DNA from 4 places in the Gordonia sihwensis genome. Region 1 is predicted to be linked to each of the others. Evidence: predicted binding sites of a transcription regulator. Region 1 holds the regulator's gene; each other region holds the start of a gene.
What was found. The regulator LexA, encoded in region 1, represses DNA repair genes until DNA is damaged. The targets are predictions, from matches to a motif close to CGAACANNTGTTCG.
Positions count from the first base shown of each region.

Region 2: the regulator LexA is predicted to act here: its motif matches at 1,826-1,839, upstream of P5P27_RS16690 (HNH endonuclease signature motif containing protein).
Region 3: the regulator LexA is predicted to act here: its motif matches at 2,786-2,799, upstream of P5P27_RS05060 (error-prone DNA polymerase).
Region 4: the regulator LexA is predicted to act here: its motif matches at 2,209-2,222, upstream of P5P27_RS11320 (SAV_6107 family HEPN domain-containing protein).

Region 1 is NZ_CP121248.1:1,677,561-1,682,387, forward strand. It holds gene P5P27_RS08115 (putative PEP-binding protein) at 77-1,795, shown strand; gene lexA (transcriptional repressor LexA) at 1,822-2,481, opposite strand; gene P5P27_RS08125 (LysM peptidoglycan-binding domain-containing protein) at 2,665-3,255, shown strand; gene nrdR (transcriptional regulator NrdR) at 3,278-3,727, shown strand; gene hrpA (ATP-dependent RNA helicase HrpA) at 3,781-4,827, opposite strand, start outside.
Region 2 is NZ_CP121248.1:3,484,597-3,489,423, reverse strand. It holds gene clpB (ATP-dependent chaperone ClpB) at 1-608, shown strand, start outside; gene P5P27_RS16695 (alpha/beta hydrolase) at 725-1,660, opposite strand; gene P5P27_RS16690 (HNH endonuclease signature motif containing protein) at 2,070-3,425, shown strand; gene P5P27_RS16685 (hypothetical protein) at 3,435-4,049, opposite strand; gene P5P27_RS16680 (potassium-transporting ATPase subunit F) at 4,361-4,459, shown strand; gene kdpA (potassium-transporting ATPase subunit KdpA) at 4,472-4,827, shown strand, end outside.
Region 3 is NZ_CP121248.1:1,058,097-1,062,923, forward strand. It holds gene P5P27_RS05050 (alanine racemase) at 1-711, opposite strand, end outside; gene P5P27_RS05055 (SDR family oxidoreductase) at 745-2,664, opposite strand; gene P5P27_RS05060 (error-prone DNA polymerase) at 2,811-4,827, shown strand, end outside.
Region 4 is NZ_CP121248.1:2,363,373-2,368,199, forward strand. It holds gene mraZ (division/cell wall cluster transcriptional repressor MraZ) at 21-458, opposite strand; gene P5P27_RS11315 (DUF3040 domain-containing protein) at 914-1,324, opposite strand; gene P5P27_RS11320 (SAV_6107 family HEPN domain-containing protein) at 1,457-1,990, opposite strand; gene P5P27_RS11325 (GNAT family N-acetyltransferase) at 2,328-2,996, shown strand; gene P5P27_RS11330 (LppM family (lipo)protein) at 3,075-3,893, shown strand; gene P5P27_RS11335 (methylenetetrahydrofolate reductase) at 3,936-4,827, opposite strand, start outside.

The DNA.
Region 1 (4,827 bases):
TGATTTGGTTGGTTACACATCTTTGTTTACATGGGTACGTGTTGACACGTCAAGGACTTTCTGTAATCTTTCTCACATGACCGAGGTGACTTCTCCCGTGCCTGCCGAGAACCCGTTCCGCGCCGACGTCATCGTCTCCGGTACTCCGGTGGTCGGTGGCCTCGCGTACGGACCGATCATCAGACCCGCACCGCGACCCGGCTTCGACGCCATCGACGACTCTCCCGTTCCGGAGGAGCTCCGCGACGCAGAGATGGAGCGTTTCACCGCCGCCGCCGGAGTGGTGGCCGACCGGCTGGCCGACCGGGCCTCCCACAGCACCGGCGTCGCGGCCGAGGTCCTGACTGCCACGGCCGGTCTCGCGCGCGATCGCGGGTGGGCGACGGCCGCGGGCAAGTCGATTGCGCAGGGCGTTCGAGCGCCGCTCGCCGCGATCGCGGCCACCGAGCAGTTCGTGGAGATGTTCACCAAGCTCGGCGGCCTCATGGCTGAACGGGTCACCGATCTGTTGGACGTCCGAGACCGCGTCGTCGCCGAACTCCTCGGGCTCTCGGAGCCGGGCATCCCCGTGCCGGACGTACCGTCGATTCTGCTCGCCGACGACCTCGCGCCCGCCGACACCGCGGGTCTGGACCCGGCACGCGTCATCGGGCTGGGCATGCGGCTCGGCGGCCCCAGCAGCCACACGGCGATCATTGCTCGCCAACTCGGTATTCCGTGCGTGGTCGCCGCCGCTGAACTCGATGAGATCCCCTCCGGAGCCATGGGCTACGTGGACGGGGACGCGGGAACGGTGGGGGCCGCCCCGGACGCCGGACTCATCTCGGACGCCGTGACGGCCGCGGCGACGCGGGCGGCCGAGACGGCGGCCTGGCGCGGGCCGGGCCGCACGGCGGACGGGCACGCGGTCGCGATCCTGGCCAACGTGGCCGACGGCGTGTCCGCTCGGTCGGCGGCGCAGGCGCCGGTGGAGGGCGTCGGACTGTTCCGAACCGAACTGGCCTTCCTGGACCGCGCGGCCGAGCCCACCGTCGCCCAGCAGGTAGAGCTCTACCGGGAGGTGATCGACGCCTTTCCCGGGCGCAAGGTGGTGATCCGCACCCTCGACGCGGGCTCGGACAAGCCACTGAAGTTCGTCGCCCACTCCGACGAGCCGAATCCGGCGATGGGAGTCCGCGGCAACCGCATCGTGCAGACGTATCCGGACATCCGCAACAACCAGCTCGATGCGCTGGCGGAGGCGGCGCGCGACGACGGCCGTGCGACGCCGTGGGTGATGGCACCGATGATCGCCACGGTCGACGAGGCGCGCGAATTCGCCGCGCGGGTTCGGGAACGCGGTCTGGTGCCGGGGGTGATGATCGAGGTGCCGTCGGCGGCGATCCTCGCCGACGCGATCCTCGCCGAAGTGGACTTCGTCTCGATCGGCACCAACGACCTGACCCAGTACACGATGGCGGCGGACCGGATGTCGCCGGAGCTGGCGGCGCTCACCGACCCGTGGCAGCCGGCGGTACTCGCGCTGATACAGCGGGTCGGGGACGCCGGTCGGGACCAGGGCAAGCCCGTGGGCGTATGCGGCGAGGCGGCTGCCGATCCGTTGCTGGCATGTGTGCTGGTCGGGATGGGTGTGACGTCGTTGTCGTCCGCGCCTGCGGCGTCGGCCGCGGTGGGACTGAAGCTGGGTACCGTCACCATGGATCAGTGCCGCGATGCGGCGTCCGCCGCGATCGCCGCGACGAGTCCGTCACAGGCGCGCGAGGCGGTTCGCGCGGTTCTGGCCGGCGAGGTGTGATGTCCCGCTGAGGCCGGCCGGGCGCCTCAGATACGGCGCATCACCGTGACGACCTTGCCGAGGATGGCGGCGTCGTCGCCGGGGATGGGCTCGAAATGCTCGTTGTGCGGCATGAGCCAGACGTGACCGTCGGTGCGCTTGAAGGTCTTCACGGTGGCTTCGCCGTCGATCATCGCGGCGACGATGTCACCGTTCTCCGCCACGTTCTGCTGGCGCACGACCACCCAGTCGCCGTCGCAGATCGCCGCGTCGATCATCGATTCGCCGACCACGCGAAGCATGAACAGGGAACCGTCGCCGACCAGTTCGCGCGGCATCGGGAAGACCTCCTCCACGGCCTGTTCGGCGAGAATCGGTCCGCCGGCGGCGATCCGGCCGAGCACCGGAACGAAGGTCGGCGTGGGGAGTGACTCTCCGTCGGCCTCGGCACCGCCCGAGGGCGGTGTCCGCTGATCGTCCCGAACGTTCACCGCACGCGGACGGTGCGGATCGCGCTTGAGAAGGCCGCGGCGCTCGAGCGTGCGGAGCTGATGGGCCACCGACGACGTGGAGGTGAGTCCGACGGCCTCGCCGATCTCACGGATGCTCGGCGGGTAGCCGCGCTCGCGGACCGACTGACGGATGACCTCGAGCACCTCGCGCTGACGCTGGGTCAATGAGGCCTCGAGCGTCGCGGTGGAGAGCATCGGATCGGGCGTGTCGGTCACGGTCGGGCCTTTCGTCAGCTGTGTTCGATCGATGGTCCAAAGGCTAGTTGAGTAGGTCACAAAACTCAAACAATTGTTCGACGCGTGTCGGCGTTTGTCGGACCCCTCGTGTTAACTATCGAACAAGAGTGCTTCGAACACGCGATCGATTGGAGACGAGTCATGAGCACGAGGACGGCACCCGCCCCGACCGGACGCGCCACCGCTGTGCGCTCCACCGCTGCGCACTCCACCGCTGCGCACTCCACTGCTGCGCACTCCACCGCGTCGGCGATGACCTGCGACATCCCGCTGGTCCGTGGCTCGCTGGTCCGTGATCGGGGAGTACGCGGAGCGGGGCGAGGCGACTCGAGCGGAACGTGCTTCCCGACCGGCCGCCCCGAGCGGCGTCGCCCGGTCGCGGACCGGCGAGTGATGTTCGATGCGCCGCCGGCCGGCCGGACCGCGCTGTCGCCCGCGGTGTACCGCAGGCGCCGGTGGGCCGGGGCCGCGGTGGTCGGCGGCACCCTCGCCGGCATGGTGTGGCTGCTCGCCCTCGTCGGAGCGGGCTACCAGGATGCGGCGACGCCGGAGTCGCCGGCGGCGACGCACGTGGTGTACGTCCGGTCGGGGGAGTCGCTCACCGCGCTCGCTGAGCGGATCGCTCCGGAGTTGCCGTCCGCCGGCGTCATCGCCCAGCTGCGCGACCTGAACGGCCTCGAGACATCGGGACTGCATGTCGGACAAGCGCTTATCGCCCCGCAGTACGGCTGAGGCGGGCGGGTATTGTCATGGCATGCGCTGCCCGTTCTGCAAGAACGACGACACCCGTGTCGTCGACTCCCGAGTCGCCGACGACGGCCAGGTGATCCGTCGCCGCAGGTCGTGCAATGAATGCGGGCGGCGGTTCAGCACGGTCGAGACGGCTGTGCTGTCCGTGGTGAAGCGCAACGGCATCTCCGAGCCCTTCAGTCGCGAGAAGGTGATGCAGGGCGTGCGCCGCGCCTGCCAGGGCCGTCAGGTGGACGAGGACGCACTGGCGAAGCTAGCGGTGCAGGTGGAGGACACCGTGCGCTCGTCGGGTTCGGCCGAGATACCGAGCAATGAGGTCGGTCTCGCGATCCTCGGTCCGCTGCGCGACCTCGACGAGGTGGCCTATCTGCGGTTCGCCTCGGTCTACCGGTCGTTCGAGTCGGCCGACGACTTCCAGCGCGAGATCGATTCGCTGCGCCGCGACCGTCACTGACACTCACGGCACCGGCGCCGCCGGTCCGAGCAGTCAGCCACCGCCCCGAGCAGTCAGCTGAACTTGTCGATCGCCTTGATTATCCGCTGCTCGGAGACTGGACCGTTGGTGCCGAGCTGCTGAGCGAACAGGCTCACGCGGAGTTCCTCCAGGCGCCACTGCACCAACTCGTTCAGCGCCTCGTGGCGTGCGGCCGGAAGCTGGGCGAGGCGCCTATTCCAGACTGCCACCACCCTGTCGATGGCGCCCATCGCCTCGTTGTCCCGGCCGGCGGCGGTGTTGAGGGACTCGAGGCGCAGCCGTGCGGCGGTGAGATAGCGCGGCAGCGAGCGCAGATGCTCCAATGCCGTCGCGCCGACGAAGCCGTCGAAGATCAGATCGTTGACCTGATCGGAGACGTCGTCGGCGGCGAGAGTCCCGGACCGGGCGTCGACGGCCCGGCGCACCGGGGAGTATTCGGCGAGCGCCGCGACGGCGGCGTCGAAGTACTCGGGTGCGCGCGACCGGATCACCGGCCCCAGCCGCGCCGAGAGCGCGCCGAAGTCACCGGGACTGCGCAGCGCGGCCAACTCCGGCTCCCGTGCCAGGGTGTCGGTGACCGCCCGTGCCGTGCAGTCGGCCAGCAACGCGTCCACGTCCGGATACGGGCTCTGGCTCAGCGCGAGCTTGGCCGGCGGCGGCAGAGTCGACGCCAGCTTGCGGCTGGGCGGCGCGATCGCGAGGCGCAGGAGTTCTCCGGCGGCGGCGGCGATGCCGGCGTCGCGCTCGGTGGAGGTGGCGGCCTTCGCGATGCGTACGCCCTGTCCCGGCACGGTCGCGAGCGTGGGATAGCGGGTGATCGTCTGTCCCGCAACGGTCGCCGTCTCGGAGTCGGCGAGGGTGCCCAGACCGTCGGCGGTCCATTCGCGGTGCAGGGGCGCACGGCGGTCGCGGTCGGCGTCGGCAGACAGGTCGGTGCGAAGCGCGGCGAGCCGGTCGCCGCGGGCGATGATCGCGCCGTCTGTGCCGGTGACTGCGAAGTGCATCCGCAGATGCGGGGGGAGTGCCGACGGATTGAAATCGCGCGGAGCCAGGGTGACCCCGCTGATCGACGACAGCTC
Region 2 (4,827 bases), 1.8 Mb from region 1:
GGCTCGTCGGTGCGCCTCCCGGGTACGTGGGGTACGAAGCCGGTGGCCAGCTGACCGAGGCGGTGCGTCGTCGTCCGTACTCGGTGGTCCTGTTCGACGAGGTCGAGAAGGCTCACCCGGACGTCTTCGACGTGCTGCTGCAGGTGCTCGACGAGGGGCGGTTGACCGACGGTCAGGGACGCACGGTGGACTTCCGCAACACCATCCTCATCCTGACGTCCAACCTGGGCGCCGGCGGTGACAAGGATCAGGTGATGGCGGCCGTCCGCGCGGCGTTCAAGCCGGAGTTCATCAACAGGCTCGACGATGTGGTCATCTTCGACTCCCTCTCGCCCGAGCAGTTGGTCCGGATCGTCGACATCCAGCTCGACAACCTGGCCAAGCGTCTGCACCAGCGTCGTCTCGAACTGGAGGTGACGCCGAAGGCCAAGGAATGGCTGGCCGAACGCGGATTCGATCCGCTCTACGGTGCGCGTCCGCTGCGTCGCCTGGTGCAGCAGGCCATCGGCGACCAGCTCGCGAAGGCGTTGCTGGCCGGCAGGGTCCGCGACGGCGACACCGTCCCGGTGGACGTCAGCGGCGACGGTGAGACCCTCGTGGTCGGCTGAGCCGAGCCTCGTTGAATCTCATCGGTTGAGATCCGCCGGTTGAGCGGTACCGACGGAATCGCACAGAGGTCCCGCACTCGGGTTTCGAGTGCGGGACCTCCGTCGTGTCGGATGGATCAGAGGTTCGCGGCCAGGAAGGGAATGACCTTCTCCAATGCCGCACCCGCACCCCGCGGCTGGTCGTACAGGTCGTAGTGCGAGACGCCGGGGAGCACCACCAGTTCCTTGACCTCGGACGCCGCGCGGCGGTTGATCTCGAATCCGTCGCGGTAGGCGCCGAATGCTCCGGGCTTGTCGCCGACGACGACCATGATCGGCTGGGTCAGCAGCGTCTCGGCGAAGGCGAAGGCGTCCCACACCATGGCCGACGCGCCGTGTGCGACGTCGAAGATCGCCTTGCCGTTCGCGGACTGTCCGCGCGGGGTGCAGTAGTAGTCGCAGGCCTCGACGACGTCGATGTCGCCGATCTGCTGCGCGGCCTCGGCCGATGGCGGCAGAGCAGCACTGATCGCGCCCTCGGCTCCCGCGGCCTCGGCGGTGCGCTGCTCGGCGATCTGTTTGAGCGCGGCCACCGGGCCGCCGGCTGCCGCCGCGTTCTCGCGGACCATGCGACCGTAGTTCACGCCGGTGATCGAGACAACTGTCTTGATCCGCTTCTCGCTCTGCGCCGAAGCGAGCACGTATCCGCCGCCGCCGCACACACCCAGCGCGCCGATTCGGTCGGTGTCGACGTAGGGGAGCGTCGTGAGGTAGTCGACCACCCGGCGGAAGTCCTCCACACGCTGGGTCGGATCCTCGATCAGCCGTGGGGTGCCGCCGCTCTCACCCTGAAAGCTGGCGTCGAAGGCGATGACCACGTAGCCCTCGTCGGCCAGGCGCGTGGCGTAGATGTTGCCCGCGGTCTGCTCCTTGCAGCTGCCGATCGGATGCGCGCTGATGACGGTCGGGTACTTCTTGGATTCGTCGAACGACGGCGGAAAGTAGAGGTCCGCCGCGATCTCCCAGAACATGTCCGGGTTCTGGAACTTGATGTGCTTGATGCCGTTGGACACGTGCTCGCCTCTCTGTCGATTCTCGGCCGATCATGTGATGGGTATGTCTCTGTCGGCCGCTGCATCCAGTCTTCCCACTTCTGTTGACGTGGCCCAGGCCCGGTAGTTGCCTAGGAATAATCCTTCCTGGGTACGAGTCCATGGATGAGACCCCACCCGGCGAATCGAACACTTGTGCGATCTAGAAGTAGAATGTAGCATAGATCACAGATCGAGCGTGAAGGTCTCTTCGGGGGATGCTTCGAGTTCTTTGAGAATCGAAAGTGCAGATGGGGTCGGGTGCCGGTTCGGATTCGTCGGACCGGCACCCGGCTCGGGGTGACTGTTGAGCGACCCTGGCGTGCTTGTTGCGTGATGCAGTGCGTTGCGAATCGATCGCGGCGAGGGAGGCCGTGCGAAAGGGGGAATCATGAATCTGACTGAAGCTGTGAAGGAGTTCGCCGATCGTCTGTCGGACGAATTGTCTCCGGCAATGGGAGGCGAGTCGGGAGGTTCGCTCGCGCGACTGATCGACTCGGTGGCTCGCGCTGGCGTCGACGACCGCGAACTCCTCGTGTTGATGGCGGAGTTGACCCGCTTGCTCAATCTGACGACGACGGCGTTGGCTGGAGTGTCGGAGGCTGCCGCGCGATCGGGGCTTCCGACTCGCAAGCGAGTGAGATCGGTCGTCGACCTGTTGAAAGGACTCGGTCACTCGCCGGCGGCGGCACATCGTCTCGCTCGGGTGGGTGGCGTCGCGGCGACGCTCCCGTCGTTGTCGCGGCAGGCGCGCGCAGGCGGTGTCTCAGTGGAACACGTCGATGCTGTCGGACGCGGGATCGCGTTCGTGGAGAAGCGGATCCCGCTCGACTCCGCGGCGCGTGAGGATCTGGCTCGGCGGCTGACGGTGCAGGAGACTCCGGCGGGTGTGGCTCGCCGAGCGCGGGAACTCGCGCTCGAATGGGCTCCGGAGCTCGATGAATCCGATCCGGACTCGGTGCCGGTCGCGGAGAACTCGGAGCTCAATGAGATGAGTCTGGCAGTCGGGGCCGACGGTCGGATCTCGGCGACGCTCGACGTGGATGTGCTCACCGGAGAGGAACTCAGCGCGGCGCTGGATCGGTTGTGCCGACCGGTGCCGCTGCCGGACGGCTCACCCGATCCGCGCGCGGTGGGACGGCGGCGTGCAGATGCGTTCGGGCAGATAGTCCGCTCCTTCCTCAGCGGACGCGATCGCCCGTCGAGCGGCGGCGTCCTTCCGCACGTCACTCTGGTCGTGCCGAGTCGCACGGAGGAACGTGTGAGTGGCAGGCGGTCGGAGACGGAGCAGAGGGTCTCGTCGCTCGGCTACACCGGGCCGGTGTCGTCCGCGACGGTGGGTCTGGTTCTCTGCGATGCGGCGGTGCGGCGCATCGTGATCGACGGCGAGTCGGTGCCGCTGGACGTCGGCCGTGAACAGCGGCTGGTCACGGCGGGGATCAGAAGGGCACTCGAAGTGCGAGATCGAGGGTGCGCATTCCCAGGGTGCGGCCGGCCCGTCGGATGGACCGATGCGCATCACTGCATTCCGTGGTCGCAGGGTGGAGAGACGTCGCTCGACAACAGCGTTCTGCTGTGCCGGATGCACCACACGCTGATTCATAAATCGGGGTGGGAGGTCTTCATCGGCCACGATCGGTATCCCTGGTTCCGTGAGCCTGCGGACACCGACCAGCCGAACCGGCCGCGAAGGGAGTTGCGGTCGAACGCGCGCAGGACGCTCACGTCGGCGCCGGCAGCCGCGTGACTGCGGCGGCTACCGCGGGCAGAAGGTCGTGGCGATCTTCATGACGGTCTCCAGCGGTGCGCCGCGGAGGCCGAGATCCCACGACACACCCTTGACGATCTGCAAGCACTGCGCGTAGTTCGAGTTCACCGAGTTGTCGACCTTCACGACGACCTTGTTGGTCCCGCCGAGGAGGTTGGTGGTGATCTGCTCGCCGGTCTCGGCGGCGTCGGACTTCGCTTCTCCGGACTTCGCGTCTCCCGGCTCGTCCGACGGCTCGGTCGCCTTGGTTCCGACGCAGGTGCCGGAGACGGTGTAGTCGGTCTTGTTGAACATCCCTGCGAAGTTCGCGATGCCGGTGTGCTGGTTCAGCGTGTTGAGCTTCACGGTGCGGGTCAACGTCTTGGTGCCGGTCTTGGCGTCCTTCCGGGTGGCGGTGACGGTGCACTGGTCCGCGTCCTTGCGGTTGATCACCATCACGTTGATCTCGTTGGTCCCGGAGGTGATCGAGACGGCTCCGGATGCCGGCTGCTGGTACCCGCCGACGACGCCGGCCGCGGCGTCGCCCGGGGCGAATGCGGCGCCGACGGTCGCGGCGAGAGCGGCGGTCGCGCCGACGGTGGCCAACTGGATGCTGCGCTTCACGTGAAACTCCTCAGGGTGAGCTGGACCATGCAACTACACCGGAGACGGCGGTCCGCGCGCAAATCGCCGAGCGTGGGGGCATGCGGTGTGAATGGAGCCGTCAAGATCCTCGGCGCCGCCGTATAGATCGCGTTAAGGCATCTGGCGCAGCGCATCTCGTGCGACGAGCGTGAGGTCCGAGCCCGCCGGACCGGCGGGCCGTCGGATTGAGGAGGCCGGGAGATGGCTGACGTCGTAATGGTCGGCATCGCCGTGCTCGCGATAGCCGCGTGCGCTGGACTGCTGTTCGCACTGGAGCGGGGGACCGGGCGATGACCGGGGCTGGCACGGTGTCGGTGGTGCTGTTGATCGCCGCAATCGGCGTCGTCGGATATCTGGTGGCAGCGCTGCTGTACCCGGACAAGTTCTAGAGAGTCGGGGCATTGACTGATCTTTCGGCCGGCATTCTGCAGCTGGCAGCTGTTCTCGTCGTGCTCGCGGTGGTGTATGTGCCGCTGGGCGACTACATGGCGCGGGTGTACGAGTCCGTGAAGGACTCTCCGCCGGAGCGTCTGCTCTACCGGGTGATCGGCGTCGATCCGCGGGCGAATCAGACCTGGCGCGGCTACGCGCTGTCGGTCCTCGGATTCTCCGGTGTCTCGATTCTGGTGCTGTACGCGCTGCAGCGTCTGCAGGGGCATCTCCCGTGGTCGGACGGAAAGCCCGGCATGTCTCCGGCGGTCGCCTTCAACACCGCGATCTCGTTCGTCGCCAACACCAACTGGCAGTCGTACGAGCC
Region 3 (4,827 bases), 620 kb from region 1:
GCTGCCGAGTTCCAACTGCTGGGCGTCGTTGAAGACGTAGACGCCCGGACGCAACTCGGTGACCACGCCGGGATCGGCGAGTCGTGCGGTCGGCGTCGACCCTCCGCTCACCACGGAGACGTCGATACCGTTGTCGCGCAGAGCGTTCGCAGCGACGGCCAGGGATCGGGCTTCCTGCTCCGCGGCGTCGGCTCGCGCTGTGTCGAGTCCGTAGCCGTGGCCGGGGAAGGTGAAGACCCCGGCCACGGTCAGTCCCGCGTCGCGAGCCGCGTCGGCGACCGAGACCACGCTATCGGCGGGTACACCGCTGCGGTGCATGCCCGAATCGATCTCCACGAGCACTCCGACGGGAGCGCCGCCGAGTCCTTCGGCGAGACGGCGCACGCCCTCGACGGAATCGGCACCGACGGTCAGCGTCACCCGACCGGCCAGTGCACGCAGGCGGCGGGCCTTGTCCTCCGACAACCACAGCGGATAGGCGATGAACAGATCGTCGAATCCGGCGTCGGCGAAGACCTCCGCCTCGCCGATCGTCGCGACGGTGAGTCCGACGGCACCGGCGGCGAGCTGCCGCTGCGCGACCCGAACGCACTTGTGCGTCTTGGCATGTGGTCGCAATCGCACGCCGTGCCGTTCGGCCCACCCGGCCATCGCGGCGAGATTGCGGTCGAGGCGAGCGGGATCGACGTGCAGGAACGGAGTGTCGGGCATACCTGATGGTGGCATGGACGACGGCTTTCGTCGTCAGCCGGTGCGGCCGAGCGCGGCGTCGGACTCCTCATGCAGAAGGAAGTCCTGATGGAGCAGTCGGTTGGTGAGCCGCGGTGCGGCGTGATGACCGAAATCGATGAGGTCGCCGAGTAGCGTGTTCACCCGCTTGGGGCGCTCGACGATCGCGTGCAGCACCCGGTGGGCGGCCTTGTCGACGCTCCAGATCCCCCGAGCGCTGTCGTAGGCGTTGGTCGGAACGATCATCCGCGTTCGGGTCAACGGGATGCGCACATTGCTGAACGTGACGTGATCGGAGAGGGTCTCGGCACCGGTGGCGTCGCTGAACGCCTCCAGTGCGGCCTTCGACGCGGCGTACGCGCCGAATCGCGGTGCGCGGCTTTGGACTTCGATCGAGGACACGTTGACGATGTGTCCGGACTGCCGCTCGATCATGTGCGGCAGCAGGGCGAGCGTGAGATAGACGGCGCCGAAGTAGTTGACGGCCATCATCCGGTGATAGTCGTGCGACCTGGTCACCGCGTTCGCGGTCGCCCGTCGGATGGACCGGCCTGCGTTGTTGACCAGCACGTCCACATGGCCGTGCTCGCAGATCACCGACTTCACAAGGGTCTGCACCGCGGCCTCGTCGGTGATGTCGACGGGATAGGCGTACGCGCGTCCGACGGGCAGCCCGGGTTTGGGAACCTCCGCGTCGAGTTCGGCGGCGGTCTCGATCAGCCGATCGGCGTCGCGGGCCACCAGGAAGACGTTGGCGCCGCGGCGCACGCACATGCGGGCGGTCGCGCGGCCGATTCCCGACGACGCCCCGGTGATCAAGATGTTCTTGCCGACCAGCGGGCCCCGCGAATCGTTCCGGCGGTGACGGGCCGGATCGAGATTCTCGTACCAGTACCGCCACAGTCGGGGTGCGTACTCGTCCAGGTCGGGCAGTCTCACACCGAGCGTGTCGAGTTCGGCGGCGGTCGCGTCGCTGCGGAACACCACGGGAAGGGAGGCGACGTCGAGGATCGCGGGTGGGACGCCGGTCTGTTCGGCGATCAGGTCGCGGCCGGGCCGCAGCAGTCCGCGACCGCTGGCGGCCAGCATCGGCCTCACCAGCCCCGAAGGCAGTGCGGTGAAGGCCCACGGTCCGTCGAAGGCCGGTGACAGGGCGTTGAACAGGTCGGTGATCGAGCGTGGGTCGGGGTCGGCGAGATGGAACACGAGCCCGCTCCGGCCGTCCTGCACATCGGTCAGCGCAACCATCGCCTCGGCGACGAAGTCGACGGGGACGACGTTGAGGGGCCCCGGATCGGGGATCGGCAGCGGCAGGAACGAGGGCAGCTGACTGAGCACGGCGAGGTGACCGAAGAAGTAGTAGGGGCCGTCGGCCCTGTCGACCTGTCCGGTGACGGAGTCTCCGACGACGGCCGACGGCCGATACACCCGCCAGCGCAGACCCTCGGTCTCCCGCACGACGCGTTCGGCGTCGAACACGGTGCGGTGGCATTCGGTCGGCAGGCCTTGGCCGAGGTCGAAGTCGGTCTCGGTGAAGTCGCCGCGATGGTCGCCGGCCACCGCGATCGAGGAGAGATGGTGCAGGAGCGCGCCGCGGGCGAGAGCGAACTCGGCGACCCTGCGGGTGCCGTCGACGTTGACCGCCCGCAGGTCGGCCTCCTCGGCGGTGAGGTCGTGCAGTGCGGCCAGGTGGATCACGTGGTCGACCTCGTCGACGTCGGATCCGTGCAGGCCGAGGCCTTCGTGTGTGAGGTCGCCGGCGACGGCGACGACGCGGTCGCCGCCGTCGATCCTCTCCATGGCGGCGGCGAATCGCTGCAGTGATCCGGTGCGCACGAGCGCGTACACCCGGGCCTGCTCGTCGCGGGCCAGCAGGCGCGCGACGACTCGACGGCCGATGAAGCCGCTGCCGCCGGTCACGAAATAGCTCGTCACCGGCCCAGAGTCTCACAGAGAGATACCGATGTGAATGATTGACAGCGGTAATTCGTGCGTCGGTCCGGTCTCTGGCACGCGTTTGGGGTGTGGCCGGGGCGGGCCACGGCAAGGCAGATGTCGAACATATGTTCTATCATCGGTGTGTGGGATGGAACAACGGGCCTCCGACCTGGTCGGAGATGGAGCGAGTGCTGTCGGGGCGTGCGCCTGCGCGCGGCGACCGGCTCGGTGAGACGTTTCCGCCCACGTTCAACGGCGCGGGGCCGCCGGGGGACGGCGGCGATTCGCCGGCATGGTCGCGTAAGCGGGGCCCGTACCAGGCCACCGACATCGAGTTCGGCGCATCGACGGTGCCGTACGCCGAGCTGCACGCGCACAGTGCCTACAGCTTCCTCGACGGCGCGTCGATGCCCGAGGCCATGGTCGAGGAGGCGCAGCGGCTGGGGCTGCGCGGGCTCGCGCTGACCGATCACGACGGCTTCTACGGTGTCGTCCGATTCGCCGAAGCGGCCCGCGAGTTCGGCATGCCGACGGTGTTCGGCGCCGAACTCTCGCTGCAGCGAGACAGTGCCCGCGCCGGTGCGGTGGACCCGCCGGGGGAGCACCTGTTGGTCCTCGCACGCCGCGCCGAGGGCTACCGCCGGCTCTCCCGCGTCATCGCCGACGCGCATATGAGCGGTGGCGAGAAGGGGCTGTTGCGCTACGACGCCGACGCGATCACCGAGTACGCCGCCGACGGCGACTGGCTGGTTCTGACCGGGTGCCGCAAGGGTGCGGTGCGCCGGGCGCTCGACCGCGGCGGCCGGCGGGCCGCCGACACCGCGCTCGGGACGATGATCGACCGTTTCGGGGCCGGGAACGTCGCCGTCGAGCTGAGCCCCGGTGCCGGGTCGGACGACGACGAACGCAATGCGATTCTGGCGTCACTGGCCGCATCCCATCGGGTGCCGACAGTCGCGACCACCGGCGCGCACTTCGCCGCGCCGGAGAACGGCCGACTCGCGACGGCGATGGCGGCGGTGCGCGCCCGGACCGATATCGCGACCATCGACGGCTGGATGCCCGGGGTGGGCGGGGCGCACCTGCGCAGCGGAGACGAGATGCTCCGGCTGATGCCCGCCCACCGTGAAGCCATCGACAACGCCGTCGCCTTCGCGGAGGAATGCGCCTTCTCGCTCGGGCTGATCGCCCCGAACCTGCCGCCCTTCGACGTCCCCGACGGCCACACCGAGGCCAGTTGGCTCCGCGCACTCACCGAACGGGGAGCCCGCGAGCGTTACGGCACCAGGGAGCAGCGTCCCGACGCGTACCGGCAGATCGACCACGAGCTGGCGATCATCGAGACGCTGACCTTCCCCGGCTACTTCCTCGTGGTGCACGACATCGTCTCGTTCTGCAAGGACAACGACATCCTGTGTCAGGGCCGGGGCAGCGCGGCGAACTCGGCGGTCTGCTACGCGCTCGGGATCACCAACGTCGACCCGGTCGCCAACCATCTGCTGTTCGAGCGATTCCTCTCACCCGAGCGGGACGGTCCGCCGGACATCGACGTCGACATCGAGTCCGACCGCCGTGAGGAGGCGATCCAGCACGTCTACGCCAAGCACGGGCGCAGTCACAGCGCACAGGTCGCCAATGTCATCACCTACCGCGGGCGGTCGGCCGTGCGCGATATGGCCCGGGCGCTCGGGTACGCCCCCGGACAGCAGGACGCCTGGAGCAAGATCCCCGACTCCGCGCCCGACGACGTCCGCGAGCTCGCCGCGCAGATCTCCTCGCTGCCGAGACATCTGGGGATTCACTCGGGCGGAATGGTGATCTGCGACAGGCCGATCGCCGACGTCTGCCCCACCGAATGGGCCCGGATGGAGAACCGCAGCATCCTGCAGTGGGACAAGGACGACTGCGCGGCGGTCGGCTTGGTGAAGTTCGATCTGCTGGGCCTGGGCATGCTGTCGGCACTGCACTACATGATCGATCTCGTCGCCGAGCACAAGGGCGTGCGGGTGGATCTGGCACGGCTCGACCTGACCGAGGAGGCCGTCTACGACATGCTGTGCCGCGCCGATTCGGTCGGCGTCTTCCAGGTGGAGTCACGGGCGCAGATGGCGACCCTGCCGCGGCTGAAACCGCGGAACTTCTATGACCTCGTCGTCGAGG
Region 4 (4,827 bases), 690 kb from region 1:
CGTGTGTCGACGCGATCCCGTTACAGGATCGAGTCGAGGGCGGACGATCCCGCGTTGGAGAACGCCTCCTCGTGCTGGGCCTGGTAGTCGCGCCAGCTCTGCGCGTCCCAGATCTCCAGGTGGTCGTACGAGCCGATGACGACGCACTCCTTGGTGAGCCCCGCGTAGTCGCGATGCTCGGCCGAGAGGTTGACGCGGCCCTGCCCGTCGAGCCGCTGCTCGTCGGCGCCGGCGAAGAAGTACCGCAGAAAAGCGCGGGCCTCCGGGTCGTTGCGCGACGCGGTGACCGCCTTCTCGGCGATCGCGTCGAACTCCTCTGCCCGGTACACCGACAGGCTGCGGTCCTGGCTGCGTGTGACCATGACTCCTCCTGCCAGCGCGTCGCGGAACTTCGCGGGCAACGTCAGTCGCCCCTTGTCATCGAGCTTGGGCGTGTAGGTGCCGACGAAACGAGCCACGTCGACACCTCCTCACCCTTCCGGGTTCGGCGGTTCCGGTATCCCCCTCGCCCAGTAATGCCCACACTACCCCACTTTCCACCACATTCCACCCCGCAGGCCCCACCGTTTCCCCACCATCAACTATATGCGCAGGTCAGAGTGCCTAAGCTTCACTGGATTCTCAGCAATCATTGACGTGTCGCAGCTCACTAGTGTCGTTACGAAAGGGGTCAAAAGGTAACGAAGTGACTGGTGAGACCAACCAAGAGCGGTAGGTGGGGCGTTGTGGGGAGACGAGGTGGGACGCTGTGGGGAGACGGGGTGGGACGCTGTGGGGACACCCCGGAGACAGACGTTCCCGAGATACGAAAAACGGGGCCGCATCTTCCTTTCGGAAGTTGCGACCCCGCCAGGGAGATCGTTGTCGACGCAGGGCGCGTCAGGCCGTCAGCCGCCGGTGCCGACGGCCGGTTCTACAGATCGCGGTCGTCCCGCTCGAAGCGACGGTTGAAGCGATCCTCCATCCGTCGGCTCAACGAGCCGTGACCGCTCGCGGCCTTTCCGGACTTCTTCGACGAGGAGGCGCCGTCGGGACCCGAGATCCGCCCGCGGCCAGCCATCAGGCCGAAGACCGCGGCCCCGAACATCAGCAGGAATCCGACGAAGCTGAGGATCTTCAGTCCGCCGACCTCGACGTCGACCATCATTCCGCCGACCAGCAATGCGAGTCCAGCGAGGAACCCGAGAGCGACCACGATCCGACGACGCGCGTTCGGCAAGCGCACCTTGTGGCGGGTGACGCTCGACGCGAACTTCGGGTCTTCGGCGTAGAGAGCGCTCTCTATCTCATCGAGCATGCGCTGCTCGTGCTCTGAAAGCGGCACCGCTCCTCCCTTACTGGATCGTGGCGAGGATTTCGTCTTCTCGCCTCTCTATGTCAATAGTACGAGCCCGAGCGCCCTTCGACCACCATTGGCCGACGATGCGTTCACAATCACGCCGATCATCCCGCGCACTCAAGCGACGGTTCCGCGCGCCGCCGGACGCTTCGAGGTGAGCTTCCCCTGCTCGTACGCCAGCAGCGTCGCGTCGGCCACGTCCAGGAACGCGACCGCACGGCGCTCCACGCGCGCGCAGAACGTGGAATCGACGGCGCGCACCAGCCCCGCCTCGACGTGCGAGCGCATGGTCGAGAGTTCGCCGAAATAGTCGGCGAGTTCCCGGCACTGGGGAGCACGCTCCTTGATCCGACTCCACGCGTCCGCCGCACCGCGGCGTCGGCGGACGCGGCCCGAGGGCTCGTAGATCTCCAGCACCGCGCCGGCGGCTCGGATCGCCGCGAGATAGAACAGCCGGAATCGCTCGGCCCCGTCGTCGTCCACCGACGCCGCCTGCTCGAACAGGTCCTCTGCCCGATCCAGGAGATCGCGGCTGCGGTGCACCACGTGCGGGTCGACTCCGTGATCGGCTTGTGCACCGGACACCGACGGGGCGGGTGCGAGATGCAACCCGGCGAACTGCCGCCCGGACCGTTCTGCTGACCGCTCCATCCCAACTCCTCCGTGTCGGCGCCCGGCTCTGTCGGGCTCGTGACGACACCATGACAGAGGGGTACGACAAAGAAGGTGTTGCGACGACGGGCCCGACGGCCGGCCGTCGCACGGCGCCGGCACTCCCGCGAAGACTTCGACAGCGGACCCCGTCACCGATGATCGGTGGCCCGGCGATGTCTTCCCCATCGCCGGGCCACTGGACCGCCCAACCGATACGAACATCAGTTCGACAGGCGTCAACCGTAGCCGGTGTGAACGCCGATGGGCAAGTGCCGCTACGCTCCCAGAGTCTGGCAGCCGCAGACGAATCGAGCCGACGACGAAGGGAACGGGCATGTCACTGGACGCCTCCCCGATCCGCGTCGCGCCCCTCCCGGCCGATCTGGCACACCTGTGGCTCGATCCCGCTGTGCACACCTACATCACCGCCATGCACTACCCCCGCGGAAGCGAAGCCCACCGGTTGCCGCTGTGGCGCGATCACATCGCGCGCCCCGGGTGGTCGGCTTTCGGCGCGTTCGCGACGCTGTCCGCGCTCGACTCGCTCCGGCCCACGTACTCCCGGCTGCGCGTGCGCGCACCGCTGGCGCTCTCGGATCGCGAGATCCTCGTCGGGGTGGCGTACGGCTACCGCGGTGCACCGGACCAGTGGTGGAACCGCCAGCTGTATTCGGGACTGCTACAGGCCGGAACCCGGCCCGCCGACGCGCGCGAGTTCATGCGCGACTACTTCGAACTCACCGAACTGCATGTGCATCCGGCCGGTCAGGGCCGCGGCGTCGGCCAACGGCTCCTGACATCGCTGCTCTCGGGCAGACCGGAGAGCAAGGTCCTCCTCTCGACGCCCGAAGTCCAGGGTGAGGCCAATCGCGCCTGGGGCCTCTACCGCCGCCTCGGCTTCGAGGATGTCCTGCGGCACTTCACCTTCGCCGGAGACGCCCGGCCGTTCGCCTTCCTCGGACGCCCGCTCCCTCTTCCGGACGCCGGTCCCCCGCCGCGATGACCGGCCGCCCGCGGTCCGTCCGACGCACCGATGACGACACTGCGCAGGTTGGCGCATCTCTTCTGGCACGATGAGTCGGTGACCTCGTTCCGCCGCACCGCGCTCGCCCTAGCCGGACTGTTGGCACTGATCCCCGTGCTCACCGGTTGTCTCACCAAGTCGACCACGGTCGGCGACCAGTTCTCCGGCACGGTCATCATCGCCACGTCACCGGATCAGCATCCGCAGAAGCCGTCCTTCGACATCCCGGCCTCGCTCAGCGGCCAGGTCTGGACCACCGACTTCCCGGAGAAGTCGGATGAGAGCAGTGCCGTACCCGCCCCGTCGACGCAGAGTTCGCGCCCCGGCGGACAGGCCGCGCCGTCGCCCGACGGCAAGGTCGGTTCCGAGCTCACCTTCGACAGACTCTCTGCGGGTCAGTTCAGCCAGCTCGGCGACATCATCGCCGCCGCCCTCCCCGACCCGTCCGCGACGGTCCATCTCAAATCGTCCCGCAGCGGCGACATCGTCCGTTTCCGCGGCTCGGCCTCGCTGACGGACGCCGATCCCGGCAGCGTGTACTTCTCCCTGTCGATCACGTTCGGCGGTGAGGTGGTCGCGACCAACGGTCATCAGGCGGGCGACGACACGGTGGTCTGGACGCCCACCCCGGGACAGAACGTCGACCTGCAGGCCGATTCGGAGTACGCGGATCCGGCGACCGCCGCCGTGCCCAGTTGGACCTGGTTCATGTTCCTGCTGTGCGCGATCATCGTCGCGATGGTCGTGTACGCGGCCTACCAGAATCGGGACCGCTCACCCCGTCCGGGACGCCCGAAGCGCAAGCCCGAGGCGCCGCAGTCCGACGAGGAGTCCCCGAAGCCCGAGCGCGAGACATCCGGGCGCGGCGCCGACTGACGCCGTCCGCGCGCGGTCGCCCTCTCCGGCGGACCGCACGTCTCAGACGCCGGCCAGTGCCCCGCGCGTGTCGATGCCGATGCGCTCGAGCACCTCGCTGGTCGCCTTCGCGAAGTTGAGGCTGCAGAAGTGCAGGCACGGCACCCCTTCGGAGATGAGCCGCAACGAGGCCTCCGTGCACAGGTCGATGCCGACCGCACGCACGTCGGCCCGATTCTCCTCCGGTCCGTCGCCCGCCGCCTTCGCGAGCCGTTCCTCGACCGCCGGGGGGATCTTGCTGCCGGACAGTTCGGTCATCCTGCGCGCCGAGGCCAGCGAGGTGATCGGCATCATCCCCGGGATCAGCGGCTTGGCGCCCTGCTCGGGATCGGCGGCGACGATACGGTCGCGCAGGCGGAGGAAGTCGTCGACGTCGAAGAACATCTGCGTCACCGAGTACTCCGCGCCCGCCCGCAGCTTCCGCACCAGATTTCCGGTGTCGGCGGCGAGGTTGGGCGCGCGGTGGTGACCTTCGGGGAACGACGCGACGCCCACGTGGAAGTCGCCGAGTTCTCCGATCAGGCGCACCAGTTCTTCGGCGTACGCCACGCCTTCCGGGTGCTTGACCCACTCACCGAGCGGATCACCGGGCGGATCACCGCGCAGGGCGAGCAGGTTGACGATGCCCTTGTCGGCGTACGCGCCCACCAGTCCGCGGAGTTCGTCGACGCTGTGGTTGACCGCGGTCAGATGCGCGACGGTCAGCAGCGTGGTCTCGGTCGCGAGTTCGCCCGCGATGCGCACGGTCCGGTCGCGGGTCGATCCGCCCGCACCGTAGGTCATCGACACGAAGGCCGGGTTCATTCGTTCGAAGATCCGGACCGCACGCCACAGTCGCGCCTCCTCGGCGGCGTCGCGCGGTGGGAAGAACTCGACGGAGAACGGCACCGGCCCG